Regions from separate parts of the Deinococcus malanensis genome, predicted to be linked through region 3. Evidence: riboswitches for the same ligand, from Rfam matches in the RefSeq annotation. Region 3 holds a riboswitch; each other region holds the start of a gene.
What was found. A riboswitch is a leader RNA that binds a small molecule or an ion and turns the genes downstream of it on or off. The one in region 3 is predicted to bind cyclic di-GMP.

Region 1: it holds a riboswitch for cyclic di-GMP, as region 3 does, so the genes downstream of both, IEY49_RS19565 (glycoside hydrolase family 30 protein) here and IEY49_RS12180 (hypothetical protein) in region 3, are expected to answer to the same signal.
Region 2: it holds a riboswitch for cyclic di-GMP, as region 3 does, so the genes downstream of both, IEY49_RS05390 (hypothetical protein) here and IEY49_RS12180 (hypothetical protein) in region 3, are expected to answer to the same signal.

The regions. Positions count from the first base shown of each region.
Region 1 is NZ_BMPP01000028.1:9,314-15,529, forward strand. Features, by position in the region: gene IEY49_RS19560 (glycosyltransferase) at 1-1,746, opposite strand, end outside; cyclic di-GMP riboswitch class I at 1,926-2,000, shown strand; gene IEY49_RS19565 (glycoside hydrolase family 30 protein) at 2,011-3,486, shown strand; gene IEY49_RS19570 (hypothetical protein) at 3,724-4,020, opposite strand; gene IEY49_RS19575 (PhoX family protein) at 4,017-5,714, opposite strand; gene IEY49_RS19580 (serine hydrolase domain-containing protein) at 5,801-6,216, shown strand, end outside.
Region 2 is NZ_BMPP01000003.1:311,084-317,299, reverse strand. Features, by position in the region: partial or broken gene IEY49_RS05410 (transposase) at 1-262, shown strand, start outside; gene IEY49_RS05405 (hypothetical protein) at 390-782, opposite strand; gene IEY49_RS05400 (carboxypeptidase-like regulatory domain-containing protein) at 835-3,483, opposite strand; gene IEY49_RS05395 (hypothetical protein) at 3,509-4,303, opposite strand; gene IEY49_RS05390 (hypothetical protein) at 4,394-4,978, opposite strand; cyclic di-GMP riboswitch class II at 5,043-5,126, opposite strand; gene IEY49_RS05385 (alpha/beta fold hydrolase) at 5,707-6,216, shown strand, end outside.
Region 3 is NZ_BMPP01000009.1:155,242-161,457, reverse strand. Features, by position in the region: gene IEY49_RS12195 (YDG/SRA domain-containing protein) at 1-105, shown strand, start outside; gene IEY49_RS12190 (hypothetical protein) at 340-1,098, opposite strand; gene IEY49_RS12185 (COG1361 family protein) at 1,173-3,926, opposite strand; cyclic di-GMP riboswitch class II at 4,296-4,379, shown strand; gene IEY49_RS12180 (hypothetical protein) at 4,428-4,994, shown strand; gene IEY49_RS12175 (hypothetical protein) at 5,053-5,523, shown strand; gene IEY49_RS12170 (RNA-guided endonuclease InsQ/TnpB family protein) at 5,575-6,216, opposite strand, start outside.

The DNA.
Region 1 (6,216 bases), on a different contig from region 3:
ACTTCTGAGCGCCGAATCAATGTCTTCGGTGAGCATGGAGCCGTGCATCCGGATTTTGCGCAGCAACTTTGTCTTCCAGTAGCCGTTGCTGCCTCCAAAGATGCCGAAGCCATGCATTCGCGCGCGGCCGGGATGGCTGACCGCGTAGATGCTCTCAAATTCCACCGCAACCATCCGTGCCACCCAACTCTCCTCACCATTGCGAATCACGCAGTGGCCCTGCACCACGTCCCAGCCACTCGAAAGCCATCGCCATGCCCGGCGGAAACTGTCGGCGTCCGGCTGGTGATCCGCGTCAAACACGGCAGTGACCTCACCCGTGACGATCGCCAGGGCGGCATTGACGTTCTGGGCCTTGCTGGTACTGCCTTCCACACGGAATGGCACGAACCGTGGATCCCGCTCGGCCAGGGCCCGCAGGGCCGCTTCTACTGGCAGATCCCTGGGAGTGTTGTACGCCAGGATGACCTGTAAGCCGGCTGGGTAGTCGATTCGCAGAAACGCGTCGATGGTTTCCTCTACCGTCGCAGCCTCGTTCGGAAGGTAGGCGGCGATGATCGCGCTTGCCCTGGGGTAGGGGCTTTGCGGCTCTTCCGGAGGCTGCTGCGGGTTCAGGGCTAGAAAGCCTTCAAGCAGAATGAACGCCGCTGTGCCAAGCAGCGCGGTCGCCACAGCCAGGTACGCCCAGTCGGTCACATCAAGGCCAATCCGGGCCAGAAACGCATAGAGAAAAAACGGAATGACGACCAGCAGGACGTTGACCGCTATTACCTGGGCCGGCAGCCTCAACTTTTCGCGCAGCTGGGCATACCGTTTGGGTTTCGCTTCCCGGCGGGAGTGCACCTGTGGGTCGTACAGCACGGGCTGGAGGTCCAGGTGAGCCGCCGCGTAGCGGGCGGCGGTGTCGGCACGCCCGAGGAAGTTATCGGGATCCAGGCCGGGGCGGTACTGTGCCAGTCCGATGGAGGGCGTCAGCCTCAGCAGGTCTCCGTGGTACGAAAAGGAATGTTCCACCAGCCGCAGACTGGCTTCCCGTGCCCGGCTGAGCGCGGTTTCAGGTGTGGTGTTGGGAGCCAGTACATGAAAGTGGCCTTTCCGGTCGTGCGACAGCACAGTGAGCGGCCCGGCCAGTTCACGCAGCACCCGCATGGTCTGGTTGGCGATCACCGTGTCGAGCTGGGAACCAAAGCGCTGGCGGAGCACCGGCAGCTCTTCGAAGGCCAGTGAAGCGAGCATCAGAGGATCACCGGTCACGCGGGCCCGCTCCATCTCACGCAGCATAGGGGCGAGCATCGCCTGGACCGTCATGATGCCGGTTCGTCGGTCGCGGGCCAGGGTCCAGGCGGGCACCGGGGGGCGGGCCAGCTTGACCCGGATGCGCGCCATCAGTTCCGGCATGTTGAAGGGCCGGGAGACGAAATCGTCAGCGCCGGCATCCAGCGCGTGAATGACGTCCTGCATGCCTTCCTTGTTCATCACCAGGATGATGGGCACCGCCTCAACGGATGGATCCTGACGGACCCGCCGAGTGAACGCCACGCCATCAAGGTGTTGTGCGCAGGTTGTGACGATCAGGTCAGGCCGGTGGTCGCACAGCATCTCGAAGCCACGGTGCTCGTCGGCGGCTGAGTGCACTTCAAACGATTCGTCGCGCAGGGCCGCACACAGGGCCTCGCATTCATCGACGTCGGGTTCGACAACCAGAATTAAAGGGGGGGCCACTGTGGTGGAAACTGCCTGAGTCACGGTTCGCTCCGAAGATAGGGATCTGACGAGAAAATTAGATTAGCATTAAATGACTAATTATTCACAGATAATGACCTCTTTCGTGAAGTTTCACGCATTGGTGGAGTTGCTGCGAGAGAGAACTGTGTGAGCCGCTAATTAGACTTTGACCATCTCGGCCTGCCGAGAAACGATTCCTTCGACCGAACCGGCAAACCCGCTGCAAAGCGGGGACGCAAAGCCACGGGGCCCCCTGGGTCAGCCGAGCCACCGAAACGAGCCCCCATGAACCTGAAAACAAATCTGCTGTTTGCATCCATCGTTCTGGCCCTGACGGCCTGTTCACAGTCCCTTCCTCAAGTCCCGGCGTTGGGCGACCCGTTAGTTCAGGCAGCCCGCACAACGCAGACAACCCGCACGGCACAGATCTGGCTGACCACGCCCGACGGCCGTCAGAAAATCGCGGCCCAGCCCGGCGTCGCTTTCAAATCGGGGGTCACTCCTGTGTCCGGCGCGGTGACGGTGGACCCGAAGGTCACCTACCAGAGCATCAAAGGATTCGGTGCCGCACTGACCGAGTCAAGCGCCTACCTCATGACCGACAAAATGTCGGGCACCCAGCGCAGCGCCCTGCTCAGGCAGCTGTTCGATCCGGCCGGCGGCATCGGCCTGAGTTACGTCCGCATTCCGCTGGGGGCCAGTGACTTCGCGCGTTCGAGCTACACCTACCACGACCTTCCGGCGGGAGTGGTGGACGAATCGCTGACCAGCTTCAGTCTGGCCCGCGATGAACAGTACGTCCTGCCGCTGGCCCGCGACATCCGGGCCACCAGCCCGGAGGTCCGGTTTATGGGCACGCCCTGGAGCGCGCCCGCCTGGATGAAGGACACGGCTCACCTAAACGGCGGGCAACTCCTGCCTGAATGGCGGTCCGCCTATTCGAACTATCTGCTGCGGGCGGTCCAGGGTTACGCCCAGAGTGGCGTTCCTCTGGACATGCTGACCCTGCAGAATGAACCGCGCCATGAAACCGGCGGCTACCCCAGCATGCGCCTGGAACCGGCCGACGCGGCGGGACTGGTCAAACAGCTGGCTCCGGCACTGCAGAACGCGGGACTGCAGACAGGCCTTCTGGGCTGGGACCACAACTGGGACGATACGTCCTACCCGCTGGCGCTACTGGGCGATCAGGGTGCCCGCGACGCGCTGGCGGGAACGGCGTTTCACTGTTACGGCGGTGACGTCAGCGCCCAGTCGAAGATTCGCGACGCCTATCCCGACAAGGACGTGTACTTCACCGAGTGCAGCGGCGGTGGCTGGGCCACAAACTGGGGAAACAACCTCGCGTGGAACGTGCAGCACCTCGTGATCGGCGCCACCCGCAACTGGGCCAGGACCGTGCTGCTGTGGAATCTGGCGCTCGACCCTCAGGGTGGCCCGACCAACGGTGGGTGCAGCAACTGCCGTGGCGTGGTGACAGTGGATCCGGCTTCGGGCGGGGTCACCCTCAACGAGGAGTACTACGCGTTGGGTCACGCTGCCAGGTTCGTGCGGCCCGGTGCCGTGCGTATCGCGTCGGCAAGCTACGGCGCCGGCAACATCCAGACTGTGGCGTTCCGTAATCCCGACGGCACACGCGCCCTGATCGTCCTCAACGGGTCGTCCTCGAACCGCAAGGTGCAGGTGGTGGAAAACGGCGCAGGCTTTACCTACACCCTGCCCGCGGGAGCCGTAGCGACCATAACCTGGCCTGCCTCCTGAGGTGTGCCTGAAGAGGTCTGGCAGTCAGCGGACAGGTGCAGGGCAGGCATTCAAGAAGGCAGACTTCCCAACGTGAAACTGAAAAGTTCCGCCGGAGTCCGGCAGCCTGCCCTCCCGATTCGGAGACCAGGCAAGAGCGCGGGGCGAACCCCGGCCTGGGCTGGTCTCCTTTTGTAACCCACAGGCCCGGTCTCCCGCCAAGGAGACCGGGTTTGGGCGCTGGTGCTGCCCAGGGTTTTATACGACCCAGTGCCAGTCCTGCAGGTAAGTGGTGAAGTCGCGCAGCATGGCGGCGGGATCCTCCCGGGTGCTGGCGTCCAGGCTGGTCTGCCATGCACTGGTTTGCTCTGTGGTGAGCGCACTGAGTGGCGCCGCGCCGCCCAGAAAATCGTCCAGGTCTTCCAGCAGGGCTTCGTAGCGCGCCCGGAGCCAGGGCTGCTGGCGCGTGACCTCGTTCAAGAAGTCTTCTGCGGCATGCTCGAGCCGCACGGTGCGCCCCACGATCCAGGGGGCCCTGGAGGCCAGCGCGGTCATGCCTGCCTCCAGCCAGGGAAGCCCTCGATGGCGACCAGGGTCGGGCGCGGAATGCGGGTGCCCTCCTTGGCGGCAAAGGTGCTGGTGAGCTTGTCCAGGCTCTCGCTGTCCTCGCCGGGATGCTGCACCGCCACAAACAGCGTCTTGCCGTCAGGGCTGAAGACCGGGCCGGTCAGCTCGGCGTCCACCGGACCAACGGCGAAGCGGTAGGCCTTGCCCGTATTGGGGCCCTCGGTCGGGAAGAAGAACATGGCGTTGTTGCCGTGGTAGGCCTTGATCGGGTTGGTGCCCAGGTCGCTGTTGTCGGTGACCATCCACAGGTTGCCGTAAGGGTCGAAGACCAGGTTGTCGGGACTGGCAAAGCCGCTCTGGGGACCTCCGTAGGCGAAGACCTCCCACAGGAAGGTGGTGGCTGCCGGATCACGGTCTTTTTCGGTCCATCGGATGATCTGCCCGAAGAAGTTCCCGTGGCGGCTGTTGTTGGTCAGCGCGGCGTACAGGTCCCCGGTGCGCGGATGAATCTCGATGTCCTCCGGGCGGTCGACCGGAGTGCCTCCCACGGCCAGCGCTGCGGCTCGCGCGTCGGCCAGCACCTCGGCCTGCGACGTGAACAGGGGCTTGTCGCCGGCTTTGGCCTCCTGCAGCTTTTTGTTGCGGGCATAGTCGAGCAGAACCCAGCTGCCGTTGCCGAAGTTGGCCACGTACAGGTCGCCGTCGGCCAGCAGATCACGGCTGGCGTTGCGGTCGGCGGGGTTGTAGCGGTCACGGCTGATGAACTTGTAGATGCAGGAGTCCTGCATATCGTCACCCATGTAGGCGACCACGCGGCCGTCGCGGGCCAGGGTCACCGCGGCGTTCTCGTGCCGGAAGCGGCCCATGCCGGTGCGCTTCTTGGGGGTCCAGGCCGGGTCGAAGGGGTCGATCTCGGTGACCCAGCCCTGGTGCATGGCCTCGTAGCCGCTGCCGGCCCAGGCCTTCTGGTAGCCGTCGACGTTTTCCTCGCAGGTGAGCAGGGTGCCCCAGGGGGTCTGCCCGCCCGAGCAGTTGCCCACGCTGCCCTTGACCATGGTGGCCCCCTTCACGACCGCCGAGCCGCGCACCGGACCGGTCAGTTCGATGGGTGTAAACGCGTCGATGCGGCGGTTGCGCGGGTCCATCACGACCTTCCACTCGCGGCCTTCCTTGCGCACCCGCACCACGCTGACGCCGACATCCTGCATCTCGGCCTGGATCTGCTTCGCCGTGCGTTCCTTGGTGTCGCCGCCCACGAACATGGGGTTGGCGTACTCGTGGTTGATGGTCAGCAGCGCTTCGGTGCTGCTCTTGCCGCCCTGCAGCATGTCGATGGGAAAATAGCCCACGAAGTCGTGGTTGAAGCCCAGGGTGCGGCCGTCCGGCGTGAAGGTCTCACCCCAGGGGGCCAGCACCTGATAGCGGTAGCCGCGCGGCAGCGTCAAGGCATCGGCAGCGGTGGGCTCAATCGGCGTGAAGGGCGGGAAGGCCCGGGGCTGGAGCTTCTGGGTGTCCGGGGTCACTGGCGCGCCGTTGTTCGCGGTGGCCTGCGCGTCGCTGAAGGCCACCGGCAGGCTGACGGCCGCGGCGGCGCCGGCCACGGTCCCCAGGGCGCTGCGGCGGGTGAGCTGCCGGGACAGCAGGCGGTGCCAGACACTTGTTTCGACCGGTGATTGCGTCATGACCTGCATGCTCGGGACCCGCCGTCAGCCCCGCGTCAGCGCCGCGTATCCCCCGTGTCAGCCGGCCGGTGAGCTACCGTGAGCGCATGCAGATTCCCGACCGCACCGCCGAGGTGCTTGCTCAGGCTGTTGCCCAGGGCCTGCCCGGGGCCGCCCTGGGTGTGGTGAACCTTCAGGGACAGCGCGCCGCCCTGGTCCTTGGACAGGCCCAGATCTTCCCCGAGCCTGTGCCGCTGGATCAGGACATGTGGTGGGATTTGGCCAGCCTGACCAAGCCGCTGTTCACCGCTCGGCAGGTGCTGCGCGCCACCGGCGAGGGGCGACTGGACCTGGACGACCCTCTTCAGGCGCATCTGCCGGACCTCGCCTGGATGCAGGGCAGTGCGCTGAATTCCCGCACGCTGCGGCAGCTGATGACCCACACTGCGGGCCTGCCGGCCTGGGCGCCGATGTACACCTGGGGCGACACCGCCACCATCCGCGCCCGGCTGCTGCAGGAGCC
Region 2 (6,216 bases), on a different contig from region 3:
AGCGGACCGGATCTCCAGGCTGTTCGGCTTGCTGTGCATCGCACTGGCCTGGATGGTGCGGGTGGGCCACGATGAGCAGGGAACCGACCTGCTGACGGTGGACAAACGGGGTCGCCCGGCGCGAAGCCGGGCGAGGATGGGCTGGACGCACCTCAGTCAAGCGGTGCGCTGGGCTCAGGATGCCTTCTGGGCACACTTGGAGCTCCTGAATACCCCTTTTCCTGCGCCAGATACGCAAAAATTTCGAAGTGTCAGCTGCTGAGGCCTACACTGACCTATGGACGGTCAGCAGGTGGCACCGTTTCGAACGGCCCTCGCGAGCAGCTCCCCTCGGCCGTGAGCAGGCTCGTCAAACGCTCACGGCCGAGGGGAGCTGCTCTTCAGGGATATCAATAACTGTCTACAAGTTGCAGGTAAGCTTGCGCGAGTGGTGCGAACTTCCTGACATGATCTGCAGGTAGATGCGCAGGCTTGAGTTTCTCCGCACGTTTTTGCGCTTCCAGGACCATCAGATAATCCAGACGATCCTGCGTCAGTGGGCAGGCTTTGTCATGGGTGGGTTCTGCCGGAATGAGTCTTTTTCCCGACGTGCGATCGTACACGTACCCGTTTAGCGTCGTTACAGTCGCTGAATCTGCGCTGTGAATCCAGGCGAGGCGCCACGGCCGGCCCCGGCGCTCGATACACACCAGACCGCCCGGCTCGTAGCGTGAATGCTCTGGCAGATGCCGGGCGACTTCCAGCAGTTTGATAGGCAATTCAGCGGGCCGTGCTGCGGTCATAAGTCACTCTCCCGTAGGCGGGTTTTCCATTCTTGGACGCTCCGCTGCCAGTTTACGGCGCATTTTCGACGGGCGTAAGGTCTTCTGCTTCCTCGAAGTGGATCTCACGAGGACGCAACGTTATTGTGACATTCAAATCTCCCTCTTCACCTGAGCCCAACTCGACCGGACCAGGCAACACCACTTCATGCCTCGCCAGACGGGCAGCAGTCTCAGGCGCCAGCGAGAGGGTGTACCTTCCAGGGGATAGGCGGGGGAAGCGAAAAGTGCCGGTGCTGGTCGGGTTGATGCGCGCTGATTTGCCAGCAGAATCTGTGAGCACCAGACTTAGGGAGGTGACATCGGGGACTTCGGGCATCAGCCCGCCTGCCTGGAGCGTGTTGTTCGGCGGCAGATTCAGTGCCAGCTGGCCTCTCACGCGTGCGGCTCGTTTTACCTGGATATTAAGAACACGTTTCTCTTTGCTTGCAAGCGTGAGAGTGACAGGCAATTCAGGGTTGAACAGCAATTCTTCACTGCTGTCACCAACAAGTGCAGAAACGGTCGTTATGCCAGGTGTCAAGGCCAGGAAGGCGTAGCGTCCGTTGGCATCAGTCACGGTGGCGGTGGAACCCGCACGGAGAATCACGTTGGGTACGCCGCGCCCTTCGTCATCGGCGATTCGACCGGACAGTTGCGCGATGTCAAGCCGTTCGTGCATGGGCACGTCGAAGGTGACCCGAGCAGCCAGGCGCGCCCCGACCTGCCAGTTCCCGTTCGTATGGCTTGTGGTGGCACCCATGGTGAGTTGCGTGGTGTCGTTCAACTTGTGCTTGATATCCAGGGAAGCCTGCATCTGCCTACGTCCCAGGTCACTGCTGCCCAACTGCACGGCCACTTGGGTCGAACCGCTGAAGTTGTGCTTGGCTCCCACGGTAGCGCTAACCTTTCCGAGACCGAAATCCGTGCTGCCAAGCTGCGCGGTCAGTTCAGTCTCAGGGTTCAGTTTGTATTTGCCACCCACGGTTGCGCTCAGCTTTCCCTGCACAAGGTCAGCGATGTGCACCGCGTAATTCAGTGACAGGTCAGGTAAGACTGTAGCAGTCCCCTTCACGCCCGCTGACACGATTGGCCGTTGCGTGCGAGTGTCGAAGTTCACACTCAGTGTCGGGTCCACCGTGCCTTTTGGATGCTTCAGCTTGGCCGTGGCCGAATACTGGAACAAAGCATCATCCATGCCGCGCAGGTATGTCATGGACGCGTTGTGGTCAAGCGTTCCGCCCAGAAAGGGCTGGCTGAAGGTGCCCTGCAAAAGGTGGGAGGTGGGAGTCAGCGTGTAATGTGCGCCGAATGCACCCAGCGGTGTGCGGGCGCTCATGCTGACGCCAAAGGTCGTCTGCAACTCGGATACGCCCACCACGTTGGCGAACGCCCCGAATGTCAGATCCTTTGAAGGCTGAAGTGCCAGTTTCGTCTGCAGGCTCTGACTTCCTTTTCCCTGTCCAGACCAACCTGCAGATGTACGTGCATATGTCGCGTTCAGACTGCCCCAGCTCTCCTTATAGTCGGCCTGGAATCTTGTCGAGAACTGATGGGTGCCAAGGTTGATGGCGAACGCCCCACCCACCTTGGCTTGCGGTGTGCTGAACGTTCCCTCAGCAGTAGCAAAGGTTTGGCCACCAATTCCCTGCAGTCCGACCTGTGCTGTGGCTGCCCCGGCCTTGTAGTCAAGAGCCGCTCCTGCCGTGAACCGGCCGTCTGTGGTCTCACCGGCGAACGCGCGCACACCATAATTCGAAGGCTGCATTCTGGCTGCGGCACCATTCGTGGTCAGGACCGGCAGCAAAGGGGAAAGAACCACTGGGATACGCCCCACTGACCAGTCGTACTCTTTGCGCTGATACGTCAGGGTAAACGCGTCCTGAGTCACGGAAAATCCGTACGTTCCAGGGTCTTCCTGTCGGAATTTTCCTTTGCCCGACAGACTGAACGTGCTTTTTAGGGCGCCAGCGCTGCTCGCGGCAGTTCCAACCTCAAGTGTTACGGGAAAAACCTGATAACGAGCCGAGAGTGGCAAAGCATTTTGAGGCGCAATCACATCTGTGTGCGCCACTGCGGAAACTTTCTTTCCATTATCGAGACGAGCACTAAATCTGAGTTCAACCGCGCCCGATACTTGTATAGAGCTTGTATCGACATGAACAATGACATCCCGAGTTTCGCCAGGAGCAAAAGTGAACGATTTAATATCAGTCGCGACTTTTGCTCCTCTAATTGTAGAAACGTCCAGATGGACCGTGGTATGTGAATTGCCGGTATTGCTGACCTGCCACTTCACGGTGTAACTGTCGCTCGCATTGAATGAAGGAGGATCGACCGCTACAACACGTACACGCTGATCAGTCGGCACATTGAATCGCATTACTGCCGATGAATCACTCGTCTGAAGGGGCAGTTCAATATGTCCTGCTGGAAGCGATGCTGGAGGTACCAGTGTCAGCAGTTCAGTGTGTGAACTACCAGCAGGAACCCTGAACGACAGATCCCCCACAAGCAAAACCCAGCCTGCTGGAAGTTCCAAATTCAAGGATTCCGTGACGTCAACCGTGCCGGGATTTTTGACTGTTACAGGGAAGGTAACGGGCGTGCCACCCTGCAGGGCGACCGGTACTGCTGAGACATGTATCGGTAAGGCACTTGCACCTGATAGCAGCATGCCCAAGACCACCAGCGTAGCCCGGCGCATATCATTCCACAGTTACGTTGTACCGCGCACCGACCACGCCGCTTTCGTCGTCGGCAAGGATGAGCACCTGGTACTTACCTGGCTTCAGCCCGTTGATGGCGTGTGTTTCCAGAACGCTCATGCCTGGGAGCACGCGGCGTTGACGACCGTTGAGTTTCAGGACCACGGTGCCATTGCTGTCGTAGACTTCCACGCGGGTGTTGGGCAGCGCGAGCCGTTCGCCTTGATTGCCGAGTTCCACATCGAGCTTCAGCCCTTCCGAGGTTTTGGAAAGGTTGGGATTTTGGAACTTGAGCTTCGCCTGTCCTCCGGGGAGGTTCACGAAAACCTGAACGGCATACTGCGTCATCTCGCGAATAGTGATTGAGCTTTTGCCCGCACTGGCTGCGGTCTTTTCGACGGTGCCTCCCTGAACGAGGATTACGCCCCAGTGGGTTCCCGCTGCAGCGTTCGCAGGAATATTGATGCGGTACGGGACGTTCAGTTTTCCATGAGCCGGAACGGTGACGACGCTGCTGGGTAATTCGAGCCAGGAGGTGTTGCTCCTGTTCAGCGTGCCCGGCTTCAGGTAAACCGCTCCAGCTTGCGGATCGGATTTTACGTCGCTCAGGACGAGGTGCGCTTGCTCATCCTTGCTGCCGGGATTGGTGAGAGTCAGAATGCCTTCGATGACGTTCCGACCGGGTTTGACGTCGTATTGCGTGACTGGGGCGCTGGCAACCTGCACTTGAGCCTGGCCTACGCCGACGACCGTGAGCAGTGCGAGAGCAACGAAGTGAGAACGGGTTGTGTGCATAGAGATCCTTTTCAAGCGACAGAAGAGCCTGCTCTTCTGTCGCTTGAGCTCGCCGTGGGTTCAGGCGAGGGGCACGTTGTTCGGCGGCGGTTAGAAGCCGGTGCCGATGGTGTAGGTGAGGGTTCCACCGAAGCTGTCGAAGCCACTCGTCGCCTGAACGGAGTAGCCGACCGTGGCGGTGGCGCTGTTCGTGTACTTTGCAATGCCACTGATCAGGGCAACGTTGCTGAATTTGGTGGTGGTGCTGTCGAACGTTAGGGTGGTCCCGGTGCCTGCATTGACATTGCTTGGGGTGAGCTTCAGGGCGACATTGGCGGGCATCGCCGTTCTCCCGCTGTCGAAAGCCCAGCTGACCACGATCTGCCGCGGACCGGCGACGCTTTCCTTCTGCGTCGAGTAGGTGAGGGACGCGCTGCCGGCGTCAACGAAGGTGTTGCTGTAAGCGTAGACTGTGGTAAGTGCACCTGCAGGACTAGCGGTGTTGGCGAAGTTCAGGTTCGCACCGACGAAGCCGCCGCTCACGGTCAGCGTATCGACACCGGAGTTCGTAACAGTCAGCGTGCCGTCCGCCGTGCTCGTCGTGTCGCCGCTCGCAGTGCCAGTTGTGGTTTGTGCACCGGCAAATCCAAACGCGCCAAGGACGAAAGCTGCAGCAAAAGCATTAAGTTTACGCATGTAGATACCTCTTTTAGACACCCGTTGTGAGTGTGAAGAGTTCTCCTCTGTCTGATAGAGGGAACGGACGAAAAGCCGGTCGCACCACTTGCTCCCCCCGTCCCAGGTGCCCGATTACAGGGCGGGGTTCTTCGCGTCTCTCCGTCAGAGGCTTTTCTCTGATCGAAGTACCTGGAGTATAGGGAAGACTTCTTACTTGCCGCTTACAATTTTGAGATTCAAGTGGGTTAATGCTGAGGACCCGTTTAATGAATATCTTTGAGTTCATTGTTGTCAGCCGATTAAAGGCGCCTAAGTTATGAGCAAGGAGGACCAGGCCGACACAAAGCCGCAGTGAGGTCTTACGGAAGCAGCTGACCGATCAAGGCCTCAGCCTGAATCAGGTTCGGTGGCTCACACCCCGGCCGCAGTAATGCGACAGCTTCTGGAATGTGATGGGCCACTTCGGTTTTTACGGCTGTCCAGCTTGCATGAAGTGTCACAGTTGCCTCCTTAGGCTGGGTGGTCCTGACTGCGTAGATAGCGTGGCCTGAACAGGTCTAGGTTGAGTTTGCTCATGCGCACGAGCAGCTCAGGCAGAAAGTCGATTGCCTGGGCTTCCAAGTCCGCCCCGCGATACACCAGGCAGGCCGCGCACGCACAAAGAAGCCATCCGCGGCGTAAGGTGATGTCATGCCACGGGCCAACCAGGATCAGCGTCCCTTCCCGTCGACCACTGCGAGCGCAGCATGACCTCCTGGCCCGTCCAGGAGGGCGTGTTCGAACTGGGTGACCTCCCGGTCGAGCGCGGCGGCCTTATCCCGCAGGCCCGGCTGGCCTGGCAGACCCACGGCACCCTGAACGCCGCCCGGGACAACGTCATCGTCTACCCCTGCAGCTACACCGCCACCCATGCCGGCCAGAACTGGTTGATCGGCCCGGACGGCGTGCTGGACCCGGAGCGGTGGTTCATCGTTATTCCCGACATGTTCTCCAACGGGCTGTCGTCGGGTGCGGCTGAAACTCCCGGTTACCCTGAACTCGTCACACTGAGGGATAACGTGCTCGCGCAATCCCGGCTGCTCCACGAAGTCTTCGAAATCGAGCGGGTCGCCGCGGTCTATGGTTTCTCGATGGGGGCAATGCAGGCGTACCACTGGGCGGCGCTGTTCCCTGAGCGGGTGGAGCGCGCCATCGTGGTCTGCGGCAGTGCGCGCACGGCCCTGCACAACCGCGTGTTCCTCTCCGGGCTGCTCAGG
Region 3 (6,216 bases):
TACCACCGAGAACGTTATTCTCCGCTCATCCGGGGGAGAAGGTTCCATAACCCCACCCCCGTTTGCAGAAAGGCAATAAATGTCGCCACGAACTCTCCTCGGTAAGATGCAATGCATGGGGCGCAAGGCACCGGTACTCTGTGACTCCCCATGATTGTTAAGGACTATCTTCGCCAGCCTACCGGTGACCGATTCCAGAAAGCTGGGGATGAGGCCGAGCGACAGATGGCCCACTATCTGAAGCGTGCATTCGGGGATAACCCGAGCGTGCATGTCTTCAGGCTAGACACGAGCCCATGCGTATAAGGCTTGGGCACTTGCGGTTCCGAGGTCAGCGGGTTAGTTACGTACGATGTTGACAGTGGAGACCGCTTCGGCGCGGGTGCCGTTGGCGTACTCAGCGGTCACGAACACGGCGTATGTTCCGGCAGCCAGCGTTGGGGGTGCAGCGACCACCAGGTCCACGGTTCCCGGAAGAACCACGGACGGGAGGGTGGTTTCGGTCTTACGTCCGGCGGTGTCCTGGTAGGTCACCCGCAGCGTGAATCGTTCGTAGGCATTACCGCTATTCCGGAAGGTGACCTGGACGTTGGGAGAGCTTCCCGATTCGGTGGCAACATTCTCAATCCGGACGTCGTGGTTCATTGTCCCCGTGACTTCAAGGGCCGTCACCATGGCGTACCGCACCCGGATTCCTACCGCGTTTCCGCCTGCACTAACCGCCGGAGTCTCTGCGTCGACCCCAATGACGCCCCAGTACCCGCCGGTGGCGGTTGCAGGTACAGAAACATTGGCGCGGACCTTGACGGTCCCTTGGGCTGGAACCACATAGGCTGTCTGGTTGAACTTCATGAACCGCTCGAGACTGTGCGGCAGGCTCAGGGCCGGCGCGTGCACCATGGTGCCGTCGGGCGCCTGCGTGTAATCGTTGCTGAAGATGGTCGCGCGCACGGGTGACGTGCCTGAATTGGTCAGGGTGTACTCGATGACTTCGTTGGTGCCGGGCTTCAGGGTGAGCGTGCGTGGGCCGCTGATATACACATCCGCAGCAGCGGACGAAGCGAGGGAGAGCAGAGCAAGTAATGACAGAGTTTTCATAAGACCTCCGGAAACGGCAAGGATGTGGGAATGCTGGCTTTCGCCTGGTGGGTGTGGGCTACGGGACGGCGTGTTCATGGGGGTGAGGGGATTGTCACAATGAGGTGGGTGCTCCGACGGGCAGTGGTGCCGTTGGCAAAGTGAGCCGTGACGGTGACAGGAACGCTGCCGGTCTCCTGAGGGGTGGGCAGCGTCAGCACCCACTCGTCGTCCTGGGGCTGAGTGGCGGCGGAATAGGTCCGTGTGAGGCTGCCCACCTGGACCGTCACTTCCCTCAGGGGTGCGCCGGGGCGCAGGCGCAGCCTGGGAGCCTGGCTTGCTTGAATCACGACACTGTCCCAGATCAGGCGCAGGCTGGGAGTCACCGCGCTGCTGTCGAGCACAGTCCGCCGTGGTCCCGGCGTGGGCACAATGACCGATGCACCGGTAGCCGGCAGAGTCACGTCCACGGGAGGCTGCCCGTCAATGAACACCCGATACTGACCGGGCGCAAGATCGTGGAACTCGAACTGACCGCCAGGAAGCTGCACTGTGGTCCAGCGGGCCTCGGGACCGGTCAGGTTGACACGGACGACCTTGGATGGACCGTCAGAAACCAGCGCACCGGTATCGGGATCAGTGTAGGAGACCTGACCCTGCAGAACGGTTGCCGGCTGAGCACGGAACGTCACGGTCCCACCGGGTGCCACCTCGGCCGAGCTGTTAATCATCACCATGTGTGCTGGAAGGTCGTTGACGTTGACGGTTGCCAGACAGGCGCTGGTCGGGCCAGTCACTGTGGCTTCGCCGCGCTCATTCGTCTGGAACTGCCGGTTACACGCCGAAATACGGACATTTGCGAGGGGCTGGAGCGTTCCGTTGAGGTCCTGTACCACCCGCACAGTCCGGCGACTCGGGTCGGGTCCGGCGAGCAGTTCAGCAAGCTTATCGGTCGTGGGCAAAAACGTGGAGTAACTCAGCCCGGCCTTCAGGTGCAGAGGTCCTCCTGACAGGGGAAGCGTCGTGCCCACGAAGCCGCCCCACCCGCCCGGTGAGGCATACGTCGCCTGCGCCGAAAGCTGAAGTTGAGGACGAGTCAGAAGGGAAACCGCGTGCGCCCCGCCTTCCAGGGTCCACTGACCGCCCAGCGCCTGCGCGTATCCCACACCCTTGACCGCGAGGTCAAGGGCACCGTCGGTTGCTGCGGTCGCTTCCATTTTCACGGTCCCGGCCCCGACCGGCGTGCTTGTCTGTGCCTTCAGGGAAGAGCGGGCGACGCCATGCTGGTTCAGGTACACGGAACCGAGCAGGTTCCACTGCGTTACGCCGAACTGACCCTGACCGCTGGCTGTCGCGACGCCGCCGAGAGGGCCGCCCGGGTTGCCGTTGAGCTTCAGCTCAATGCGTCCTGTGACGGGTTTTGTGGTGTACGAGGTCCCGGCGGCGAGTTCCCACGGGCCGGCCGTCATCTGCTTGAAGGTCGCGGACGCCGGTCCGTAGGTGCCGCTGATCGTAACGGCGGACAGGGACTGCGCTGAGAAGTCGGCGCGGACCCCGAATTTAGGCCGGCCGGGCAGTTCCTTCCATTGAGTATCCAGCGCTGCCCAACTGCTCCGGCCGCCTGAGGCACTGGCCTGCACCTCGGCCGCTTCAGTGCGGTAGGTGGCGGCCGCTGTCCACGGCACACTCCGCTCAGGGGCCACAAAGAGCGACACGCTGAACGGGCCGGTACTGCCGGTGGCGCTCACCGCCGGGTCACGCAGCTGGCTGTTGACATTTGCTGTGACACTCGCGCTTGCAGTGGCCGTCATCAGGTCTGCTTTCATTCCGACGCGTGCGGCCCCCTGCTCCGGCACCGCTGCGCCTACCTCGACCTGCCGGACGATTCCTCCTGGACGCCAGCGGTGGGCCAGATACGCGCCGCGGCCGACGGTTCCCGCAGGATTGCTCGCATCGGATTCGGCAACATTCAGGCGTGTTTCGCCGTGTGTCACGCTGGCGCTTTTGAGCTTGAAGCCGGAGGCCTGACGTTCGATGTCGGCCTGAACAGCTGTAATCCGGCTGAGGCGCCCGTCAATCAGGAGTGACCCGGTGACACCTGCCGTGACGCCGGATTCTGCTTTCAGGCTGGTTCGCAAGCGGACGCCGTAGGCAGAATCCGCCCCAGCTCCCGTGTGCCCCCGGATGCGTAACGTATGGGTGACGGGTCTGAGGCCGCCTTTGAACGTGACGGTCGCAGTCTGCTGGCTGAGAGCAGCCGGGAGCACGAGCAGCACGGTGCGCTGCTCCCCTGGCATGAGACGCAGGTAGGGGGACTCGATGGTGCCTGAATCGGCGGTGACGGTGACGTCGGCCGCGCCGGTGCCTGTGTTGCGAACCTGGAGCGGAATGCGGGCAGGCGCGTCAGGAAGAACGGCGGCCTCAGCCGGACCCTGAACCACCAGTTGCGCATACTCCGGCCAGCGCACCGGCACTTCGAGATGCTGGACTCCCTGCGGAGTGGTGACGCTGAAAGTCATGACGAAGTTAGCCAGCAAGTTGCCTGGGGTATCGACGCGAAGGGAAAGGGGCAGCAGCGGCGTGGGGCTTGCCGGAAGCTTCCGGGGGTACGTGACGTGAATGCCTGGCGGCAGGTCGCCGATAAGGTTCAGTTCGAGCGGGAGATTGTGTAACTCCGCAGGCAGGTGCATGACCGCCAGCGCCTCGCCGGTCGTGGACAGTGTGACCGCCGGGAGTGCCTTCGTCGGGGAATCCGCCGTGAGTCCGGGCGCCATCGACAGCAGCAAGGCTGCAGTCAGTGACGCCACGCGGGTAAACGCGCGGACAACAGGGCGAGACGAAGGGGCCATCAGCATGAAATCTAGGCGCAGCCCTGTCACACGGGCATGACCCGGGCGTGGCTGAATGCTGCGGTGCCGTGATTGGTGCGCTATGAAGCTGCCGATTGTGTTCTGGTGAGAATCCACGGGGTGGGACAGGGTGGCTGAAGACATTCGGAGCCTTGCTGGTTCAGTTCTTCCGGCCGGGCACTGCCTGGAGGTTCCTTCTTCGTCCTGTTCCCTGTCATGCATCTCGAAGGCTGAAGGCGGGTCAAGGGGGAATGACCGTCACGCCAAGTGTTCTGACATTCACGGCCTTCACGAGCGAGGGATGAGCCTGACGTAAGGAGGAGGTAAGAAAGCCGCCACTACGGTGTGTACATCCATCAGGACCTCCTGCTTGGGTTGGAAAGCAATGAAGCACATTCCGTAACCGGGCACCTGGAATGTGTGGAGCAAGTGGTGCGACCGATCCGGCCTTGCTGAACCATCGTTGTCTCAGCGCTGCCGACTGCTGTTCTAGGAGTCGAAATGAACAACCGTACCCCCCTGTTCGCCGTTCCCTTCCGTACCGCGCTGCTCGCCCTGACCAGCTTGAGCCTGGCTTCCGGCGCCCTCGCGAACACGGGCACCGACACCGTCACCGCCACCGGCACCGTGCCCGCCCCCACCGTCAGCGTCGTGCTCATGACTGATGCGGCCACGCCGGCGGACTTCGGCACCGGCTACGCCCTTAATCAGCTGAACAACAGCACCTTCGCTTACGGCAGCAACTTTCTGATCAAACTTACCTACGCAAACGTCACCACCAACGTCTCTCTGGCCCTCTCCGGCAGCCAAGCGAACTACCTCCTCGCGTACCGCCACACCCCGAGCGGCGGCACCCTCACCTCGGACGTGCCGTTCTCCACCAGCGTCGGCACCGCCACGGCCAGCGGCACAGCGACCGACACGTACGCGAGCGGTGCCACCACCACCGCCTTCAACGCTTTTGGCACTTCGACAGGTGCGACGCGCTTCGCGATCGGCGCAAAATCCACCACCGCCGCCGTCACCAGCCTCAGCACCACCATCACCCTGACCGCCACCGCCAACTAAACCTGAGACTTTTAAGCCGGGCAGAAGGGTACTTCTGTCCGGCTTATGCTGGAGGCCCATGCGACGCCGCTATCTTGCTGTCTGTTTATTGCTGCTTTCCTGCGCCTCGGCGCAGACGGTCAGCGTGCAGATTCTTACGGACGCGAGCCTGCCCGCTGATTTCGGGGTCAATTATCCGCTTGGCCAGACCCGCAACGACGCGTATGTGTACGGAGCGAACTTCATCATAGGCGTGTCGTACGACCTGCCAAGCAGTTCATCTCTGACCTTGAGCCTGTCGGGATCACAAGCGAATTATTTTCTGGCATGGACGGTCGCGGGCAGCGGGATCGACCAGGCGATGGGTACGGCTCTTGGAACGGCCGTAAGCGGGGTGAGCGGGTCCCAGTCCAATGTGTATTACCGGCAGGACGGAACCCTGCATTTGCTGGCGGGCGAAGCGACGCGCTACAGGATCGGAGCGCGGGCAACTCCCGCCGCCACGGCAGACCTGAATACCGTTATCACGCTGACCCTGACCAGCAATTAAGGTGTCTGGGCGCTCTTCAGTGACCTACCAACGGATGAATCCTTTGGCTTTTCAGGCAACGCTTGCGTTCACTACCGCTACGTTGATGCCTGATGGGACGGCCCGCCCCAGGATGTTCCGCGCTGCGTTCAGGTCGGCATTGTCCATATGACCGCAGGCGACACACCGAAAGCGCGACTGACTCGCTCGGTTCTCCCGGCAGGTGTGCCCGCAGGCGTTGCACCGCTGAGAGGTGTACCGGGGGTCTACGCGCACCACTTTCCGAGCGGCCCATTCTGCCTTCTGGGAAAGGAGAGAAAAGAACTGACCCCAGCCCACATCGTGAATGCTGCGGGCCAGGTTGCCCCGTCCCATCGCACCGACGCCTAAGTCTTCGTGGGCTATCAAATCGTTCTCTCGGACGAGTTTGAGAGCGGTCTTGTGGTGGAAGTCGAGTCGCTGCCGTGCGACCTTCCGATGCAGTTTTGCGACCTGTTGGACGGCCTTTCTGCGCCTGTTGCTCCGCTTGTTCCGCTTGCGACTGACCGCACGCTGAGCCACCCGCAGCTTCTTCAGACCCCCCTGAAAGTGACGGGGGTTCTCCACAAACTCCCCATCGGAGGTGATGCAAAACCATGTCGTTCCCACGTCCACACCCACCGAGCTTCCCGAAACGGGAAGCGGCTGGGCTTCCACCTCGCACACGTAGCTGAC